2 regions of the Azospirillum lipoferum 4B genome follow, and region 1 is predicted to be linked to the other one. Evidence: predicted binding sites of a transcription regulator. Region 1 holds the regulator's gene; the other holds the start of a gene.

The links. Region 1 encodes LexA, which represses DNA repair genes until DNA is damaged. Its sites were predicted from a motif close to ATGTTCTANTTTGGTTC; they were not measured.
Region 2: AZOLI_RS12260 (S24 family peptidase) is a predicted target of LexA. The motif match lies at 1,947-1,963, and genes of this name have one in related genera.

The regions. Positions count from the first base shown of each region.
Region 1 is NC_016622.1:1,030,872-1,035,080, reverse strand. Features, by position in the region: gene moaC (cyclic pyranopterin monophosphate synthase MoaC) at 1-324, shown strand, start outside; gene AZOLI_RS04710 (molybdopterin molybdotransferase MoeA) at 329-1,558, shown strand; gene lexA (transcriptional repressor LexA) at 1,759-2,481, shown strand; gene AZOLI_RS04700 (ComEC/Rec2 family competence protein) at 2,621-4,209, opposite strand, start outside.
Region 2 is NC_016622.1:2,641,968-2,646,176, forward strand. Features, by position in the region: gene AZOLI_RS12245 (portal protein) at 1-1,103, opposite strand, end outside; gene AZOLI_RS12250 (hypothetical protein) at 1,082-1,477, opposite strand; gene AZOLI_RS12255 (hypothetical protein) at 1,474-1,878, opposite strand; gene AZOLI_RS12260 (S24 family peptidase) at 2,041-2,673, shown strand; gene AZOLI_RS12265 (hypothetical protein) at 2,883-3,188, shown strand; gene AZOLI_RS12270 (branched-chain amino acid aminotransferase) at 3,164-4,012, opposite strand.

The DNA.
Region 1 (4,209 bases):
CTGGCCGGCATCATGGGGGCCAAGCGCACGCCGGACCTGATCCCGCTATGCCACCCGCTGATGCTGACCTCGGTCAAGGTCGACCTGTCCTGCGACCCGGCGCGCAATGCGGTGGACGTGACCGCCACCTGCAAGCTGAAGGGCCAGACCGGCGTGGAGATGGAGGCGCTGACCGCCGTCACCGTCGCCGCCCTGACCGTCTATGACATGTGCAAGGCGGTGGACCGCGGCATGACCATCGCGGACGTCCGCCTGCTGCACAAGGCCGGCGGCAAGAGCGGCGAATGGGGTGCTGCCGCCACCGCTCCCACAGCCGGAGCCTGACGCCATGATCTCCGTCGCAGAGGCGCGCGCCCGCATCCTGTCGGCCTTCGCCCCTCTGCCGGCGGAGACGGTCGCCCTGCCCGACGCGCTCGGCCGCGTGCTGGCCGAACCGGTGGTCGCCCGGCTGACCCAGCCGCCCTTCCACGCCGCCGCCATGGATGGCTGGGCGGTGCGCTCCGCCGACATCGCCGCCGCCACCGCCGAGTCTCCTGTCGCGTTGCGCCGCATCGGCGAATCCTCCGCCGGCCATGCCTTCGGCGGCAGCGTCGGTCCCGGCGAAGCGGTGCGCATCTTCACCGGCGCGCCGCTGCCCGACGGCGCCGACGCCGTGGTGATGCAGGAGGATTGCAGCGCCGACGATACGACGGTGCGGATCGGCCGGGCCGTGGCCGCCGGGCGCTTCGTCCGTCAGGCCGGCTTCGACTTCGCCCAAGGGCAGGAGCTTCTGCCGAAGGGCCGCCGGCTGACCGCGCGCGACATCGCGCTGGCCGCCGGTGGCAACGTGCCCTGGCTGTCGGTCCACCGCCGGCCGCGCATCGCCATCCTCGCCACCGGCGACGAGATCGCCCTGCCCGGCGATCCGCTGGGGCCGAGCCAGATCGTCAGCACCAACGCGCTCGGCCTGTGTGCGCTGGTGACCGCCCAGGGCGGGCTCGCCCACAATCTGGGTGTCGCCAAGGACACGCCCGACAGCGTCGCCGCCATGGCGAAGGGTGCCGTCGGCTGCGACCTGCTGGTCACCACCGGCGGCGCCGCCCATGGCGACTACGACCTCGTGCGCGACGTGCTGGCCGACCGAGGGGTGGCTCTGGAGGTGCAGACGGTGGCGATGCGGCCGGGCAAGGCGCTGATGTTCGGCCGGGCCGGCGGGGTGTCGCTGCTGGGCCTGCCCGGCAACCCGGTGTCCACCGGCGTCACCGCCGTCCTGTTCCTGCGCCCGGTCCTGCGCCTGCTGCAGGGATTGCCTCCAGAGGACGACCGGCCACCGCTGCGCGCCCGCCTGACCACCGCGCTGAAGGCGAACGACCGGCGCGAGGAGTATCTGCGCGCCACGCTGGCTGCCGGCCCCGACGGCGTCCTGACCGTCACCCCCTTTGCCCGGCAGGACAGCGCCATCACCTCGCTTTACGCCCAGGCCGACTGCCTGATCCCGCGCCCGCCCAACGCCGACCCGGAGCCGGCCGGCGCGATGGTGGCCGTGCTTCCCCTGACCGATGGAGCGCTCAGCATTTAGCCTTGGGAGACGGCCCCCGGACGGCGGATGGAACAGTTGAACGGCATCCCGAAAACCGTTTCACGCTGTTTCAGATGTTCCGTTCAAGTTCTGAAAGAAGCCGATGGGGGACTTGACGCGCGGCAGGAACCAAACTAGAACATGGAGGCAACGTTTGGTTTTTGTTCCATCTTCAGTCTGGCGACGGCCGGGAGGCATCCATGCTCACGCGCAAGCAGCACGAATTGCTGCTGTTCATCCACGAACGGCTTGGCCAGGGCGGTGTCTCGCCGTCGTTCGACGAGATGAAGGACGCCCTGGGGCTGAAGTCCAAGTCGGGCATCCATCGCCTCATCACCGGCCTTGAGGAACGCGGCTTCATCCGCCGCCTGCCCCACCGCGCCCGCGCGCTGGAGGTTCTGCGCCTGCCCGAAGGCCTGGACGCCGCCCGCTCCCGCACCGCGCCCAAGCCGAAATTCCAGCCCAACGTCATCAAGGGCGATTTCGCCTTCGCCGGCCGCGACGTGGCCCCGCCCACGCCCACCCCGGCCGCCGCGAACGAGACGGTGCAGTTGCCGCTCTATGGGCGCATCGCCGCCGGCACGCCGATCGAGGCCCTGCGCGACAACAGCGCCTTCGTCGACGTTCCGGCCTCGATGCTGGGCGGTGGCGACCACTACGCGCTGGAAGTCTCCGGCGATTCGATGGTGGAGGCCGGCATCCTCGACCATGACACCATCATCATCCAGCGCTGCGACGCGGCGGAGAACGGCACCATCGTCGTGGCGCTGGTCGACGAGGGCGAAGTGACGCTGAAGCGCCTGCGCCGCAAGGGCAACACCATCGCCCTGGAACCCGCCAACGCCGCCTACGAAACCCGCATCTTCGGCGCCGACCGCGTCCGCGTGCAGGGCAAGCTGGTCGGTCTGGTCCGCAAATACTGAGGTTTTGCCCGCCAAACACCGATCCCCTCCCCCGCCCAGCTCTCGCACAAAGCTTCGCTTTGTGCTGACGCGGCAGGCGGACCATAGGTCCGCTGAGAGCGGGGGAGGGTTAGGGAGGGGGCATAACCTCGGTCGCCCCTCACCTCCCCCCGGTCCAAGGCCGATCCCCTCTGATCCCCCGCACCGTCTCCACCTCTATTCCCTCCGCCGTCACCCTCAGCGCATGCGACCCTTCGTGCCGCAGCGCCCAGCGGTCGACCACCACCCCGGCCCGGCATCCCCGCGCCACCGCCGCCGTCACCACCGCATCGGCCGCTCCGCAATCCTCGTCCAGCGCATCCGGCAGCCGCGGCAAGGCCACCACCCTTCCGCGCACCCGGTACAAACACCCCAACGCATCGCAACTCAGCGACCGCTCACCCTCGCTCCATCCGCCGGCCGCTGGCCAGGGATCGGCGCCCGACCGCTCACCGTCGCGTTCCCGCCAGGTCTCCGTCACCCGCCCGCCCGTCTTTCCCGATGCGCTGAGGCGACCGTCCGGCGTCCGCACCGCCATCACGCTCCCGTCTCCCGCCACCAGCACGTCCGGTCGCGTCACCAGCGCCGGTGAGGCCAGCCCGGCCAGGACCGGCAGCAGCCCGAGCCAGCGCCACCGCCGGGTCCAGATGCACAGCCAGATGCCGCCCAGCACCAGCACCGCGAAGCCCTCCACCGGCATCGCCGGCACGGTCAGCGACGCCCAGGGCAGGCGGCCGAAGAACTCCGCGGTCCAGATCACCGCCCGGTCGCCCCAATTCATCGCGATCAACGCCGGCGCCTCCAGCCCGAAGGGCATCAGGGCATAGGCGATCAGGCTCCACGGCATGACCCAGAAGGAGGTGATGGGAATGGCGATCAGGTTGGACAGCACGCCATAGAAGGCGATCTGCTGAAAATGGAAGAGCGCGAAGGGCAGCGTTGCCAGCGTCGCCACCACGCTGGTCAGCAGAATGCCGCCGACATAGAGCAGGCCGCGCAGAAACCACCCCGCCCCGCTGCGCCATTCCGCCAGCCGCGGACTGCCGCGCTCGAAGGCGGCGATCAGCGCCACCACCGCCGCGAAGGACATCTGGAAACTGGGGCCGAGCATCCCCTCCGGGTCCATGGCGATGGTGACCAGCCCGGCGAAGGCGACCAGCCGCATGCTGAGCGGGTGGCGGTCCAGCATGATCGCTCCCATCACCATGCCGGTCATCAGCACCGACCGCACGGTCGGCAGCGGCGCACCGACCAGAAGCGTGTAGGCGAGCGCCGACAGGATGCCGAACAGCGCCGCGATCTTCTTGATCGGCCAGCGTAGCGCCACATAGGGCACCAGCGCCAGCAGAGCCCGGACGACATAGAACAGGATGCCGGCGGCGATGCCCACATGCAGGCCGGAGATCGAAAGAAGATGCGCCAGCCCGCTGTTGCGGAAATCCTCCAGTGTCCCGTCCGGGATGCCGAACTGCTCCCCGTTCAGCAGCGCGGTGGTGACGCTGGCCTCCACCGGGTCGCCGATGGTCGCGGCCACCCGCTCGGCGATGGCGCCGCGCGCCTGCTCGAAGGCGACCGTCACCACGCGCCAGCCCGTGACCGGCGGCGCCTCGACCAGTTCCGCCGCACCGGTGGCGAAGCCGGTGCCGCCAAGCCCCATGAACCAGGCCCGCCGCTGGAAATCGAAGGCTCCCGGCTCGGCCGGGGCCTGGG
Region 2 (4,209 bases), 1.4 Mb from region 1:
AGCAGCGCGTGGCGGATGCGCCCGCGCAGGTCGTCCAGCACCAGCTGCGACACGTCGAACCGGCCGGGATTGGCCAGCGGCGTCAGCCCGGCCGACCCCATCGCCTTCGGGATGATGGTGCCGGGCACCAGCCGGACGGTGGCGGGATTCAGCACCCCGTCATCCTCCGCCTGCCAGATGCCGGTGACGGCGATGGAGGCGTTCTTCAGCACCAGCTCCACCACCTTGTTGGCGGTCTTGATGTCGGGCAGCGCCTTCATCACCGGCGAGCGGCCATAGGTCTCCCCCGGCGCCTTCAGCCAGCGGAAATTGACGAAGGGCGACTGGGCGAAGCGCCCCTGCGCCAGCCAGGACGGCTCGGCCAGCCCGCTGTCCAGCACCACCGCCCAGCGATAGGCCGTGCCGTCGGGCAGCACCGCTTCGACCAGCGGGAAGCGGCTGTCGGGTTCGTCGGCCGCTTGTTTGCGCAGCTCGTCGGGCAGCTCCGCACCGGGAAAGCGCTGGAGGATTTGGGCCAGCGTCGCCTCGCTGCGGCGGAAGGTGGCGTCGAGCCGGCCGTCCGGCCCCTCCTCCAGCACCGCTTCGGCCAGCGGCACGGCGGTGAAGCGCAGGCTGGACGGCGCGCCGGGTGCGGCCTCCTCCATCAGGAGGCTGGCGGTGCCGACGGTGACGAGGTCGAGGAAGGCCTGATGCACCTCCACCGCGAAGTTGGAGCGGTCGAAATGGGCCTGCACGATCCCGGCGGCCCGGTCGAGCAGCGGAGCGATGCGGTCGCGCTCCGCCCCCACCAGTGCCGGACCGGGCTGGAAGCCGAACCAGCGCGACCAGGGCGGCGTCAGCTCCGACAGCAGGCTGGCGGCCAGCTGTTCCACCGCATCGGGGGCGGTGCCGTCGAACAGGCGGTCGACGCGCCGCTCGCCCGGCGTTCCGTCGCCGCGGAAGGGCCGGCCGTTGGGCAGCGCATGGTCGTAGCAATCCTGCCAGTGGCTTTCCCAAACGGCCCGGCGTTCGCGGGCGGCGCGGTAACGCTCCAGCAGGGCCTCCGGCTCCGACAGGTCCTTAGACCTGCCTGCGGCGGGTTTCACGGCTGCGGATGCGGGCATGCGCGGGTTCCTCCGATCAGGTGGCGGTGCAGTTGCCAGGGGGTCAGCACCCAGCGGGCGCGCAGGCCGATCAGGCGCTTGACCGCCTCGACGCAGGTGAAGGGTCCCCAGGGGGCGGGGCCGTCGGGGCGGCGCAGCGGGGCGGGATCGACCGTCAGCCCCTGGGCGCGGTACCAGCCCGGCAGGTCGAAATCGGCCGGCAGATCCAGCACCGCGACGTCGGTGAAGCCCGCCAGCGGATCGACCGCCACCCAGCGCCGCCCGTCGTTCAGCAGGGCCAGACAGTGGCGGAAACCCGGCTTCAGCAGCCGCAGCCACCACAGCGGCGCCTCCCCGCGATAGACCACCCAGGCACCGGTCAGGGCCGTCGTCATCGGGCGATGCCCTTGTCGCGCAGCGCTGGGGCGATCACCTCGAAGGCTTCCTTCCACAGGGAATGGGCGCGCTGTTCGCGGAAGCGCTCCGGCTCCGGTGCGCTCTGGCGGCGGCCGTAATGGACCAGCACATGCAGGTGGTCGCGCAGCAGCTTGCGCGCCCGATACAGCCGGTCTACCACGCGCAGCACATCCTGCGGTTCGCAGGGCCGCTCGACCAGCCCGCGGCCGGCGACGACGCGCGCGCCGGCCGCCTTGGCGTCCTGTGCCTGCACCGCCCAGAACCACGCCTCCTCCGCCCCGGCGAAGGGCTCGCCATCGGCACGGTAAGGCCCGGCGTGCAGCGGAACGACATGGGACAGGCGGGCGGCGGGCAAAGCGGGGGCGGCCGGACTCAGCATGCTGGTCTCCTTGCGGCTTCGGATTTTTGAAAGAGAGCGGCGCCGGGCCAGGATTGCGGCCGCGCCATCTGTTTGCGTTATGTTCCGGCCAATGGACGCGGTCAATAGATTTATGAAAAAGTTCCTAGGGACGCTGTCGCCCATTTATGAGATTATCGTCCCATGCTGAAACATACGGACATCTGGCGGGCCATCGACCGCCTCGCGGCACAGCACGGGCTCTCCGCCTCCGGGCTGGCGCGGCGCGCCGGACTGGACCCGACCACCTTCAACAAGAGCAAGCGCACGACCAGCGACGGCAAGCTGCGCTGGCCATCGACGGAAAGCATCTCCAAGGTGCTGGACGCCACCGGCGCGTCCCTGTCGGAATTCGTGTCGCTGGTCGGCGACGGCGCCGGCACCACCCCGCTGCAGCGGGTTCCGGTGATCGGCTATGCCCAGGCCGGTTCCGCCGGCTATTTCGACGACGCCGGCTTCCCCGCCGGCAGCGGCTGGGACGAGCTGCTGTTCCCCAGCCTGGGCGACCCGCATGCCTATGCGCTGGAGATTTCCGGCGACAGCATGGAACCGGTCTATCGCGACGGCGACACCATCATCGTGTCCCCCGCGGCACAAATCCGCCGCAACGACCGCGTCGTCGTCCGCACCAAGGGCGGCGAGGTGATGGCCAAGCAGCTGATCCGCGAGACCGCGACCAGGATCGAGCTTCTGTCGATCAACCGCGCCCACCCCGACCGCAGCATCCCGCTGTCGGAGGTCGCCTGGATGGCGCGGATCATCTGGGCGAGCCAGTGAGGTAGGGTTCGGCTTCGGGTGCCCCCTCCCCATCCCTCCCCCTCTTCGAGGGAGAGGGGGTAGGAGCTTTGTCGACGCACGGCGGCAGTCCCCTCTCCCACCGAAGGTGGGGGAGGGTTAGGGAGGGGGCAAAAGCCTCTCGCACCCCCAACCCTTCCTAGGAAAATTTCCCTTTACCGCCGCCCCCGGCAAGCGCTACCGTCCATTCCATGGACCGCGCCGCAAGCCTGGACAGCCTTCACCGCACCCATGACGCCCGCCCGCCGACGCCCGAGCTGCGCACCGCTTTGTTCGGCGGTGCCGCCCGCGCCAACGCCGTCAAGCGCGCTGCAACGCTCCGCCTGCACACGGACCTCGCGGCCGAGGCGCGCCTCGCCACCGCCCGGCGTCGCCGCGCATTGAGCGCCGCAACCTGCAGGACCGACGCGTGGCTGACCCGTTTGGCCGCCACGCTGGCCCATCACCGCCGGGCGGCGGTGGCTCTGCTCGATCAGCGGAACGCGTATTCCCAATAGAGCGCCCGCGCCCGCTGGAAGATCGGACCGGCCGCGAAGCTGCGGTCCTCCACCTTGGTCACCGGCACGCATTTGGCGTGGTTGCCGGTGGAGAAGACCTCGTCGGCCTCCAGCACATCCCGAGTGGTCAGGGTGCATTCCTCCACCGTCACCCCGTCGCCCCGCAGCAGGGCGATGACGCGCTGGCGGGTGATGCCGTTCAGGAAGCAGCCGTTGGGAACCGGCGTCCGCACCACGCCGTCCTTGGCGATGAAGATGTTCGACGTGGCGAACTCCGCCACATTGCCGATGGCGTCCAGCATGATCGCGTTCTGGAAACCGCGCTTGCGCGCCTCGGTCAGCGCCAGCCCGGCGTTGGGATACAGGCAGGCCGCCTTGGCCTCGGTCGGGGCCATGGTCGGAATCGGGCGGCGGCGGGTGGAGATGCAGGCGGCGAAGCCGGTCGGCTGCGGCAGCGGGTCCTCGTAGATCGACAGGACGAAACGCGTGCTCTCCGGCGCCGGGGCGACGAAGCCGTCATCGGCGTAGAACATCGGACGGATGTACAGCTCCGCATCCTTGGGGAAGCGGCGGATGCCGTCCCAGCACAGCTCCTCGATCTCGCCGGCGGTGACCATCGGCTCCAGCCCCAGGACCAGGGCCGAGCGGATGGCGCGGGCGCAATGCAGGTCCAGGTCGGGGGCCACGCCCTGGAAGGCGCGCGCGCCGTCGAAGACCGTCGAAGAGAGCCACAGCGTGTGGGACAGCGGTCCGACAATCGGCGGATTGCCCTCCACCCATTCGCCCTGGATCCAGCTCCACGCCTGGCCTGCCATGCCGCCCATGATTGGTCCTTCCCTAGGATAGAAATGTGTTCGTCCGCTGGGCGACGCCGGTTCGCGCCGCCCATTGGTGGTTCGTCGTCGTTGGTGATCTCCCGAAGAGCATACCCCCTCGCCGCCGCCGGTCAACCGGTCCGCACGCAATCGTCCCGTGCGATGGAGCGGAATGCGGAGTCGGCCGTTGATAGGGGAGAGCGCGC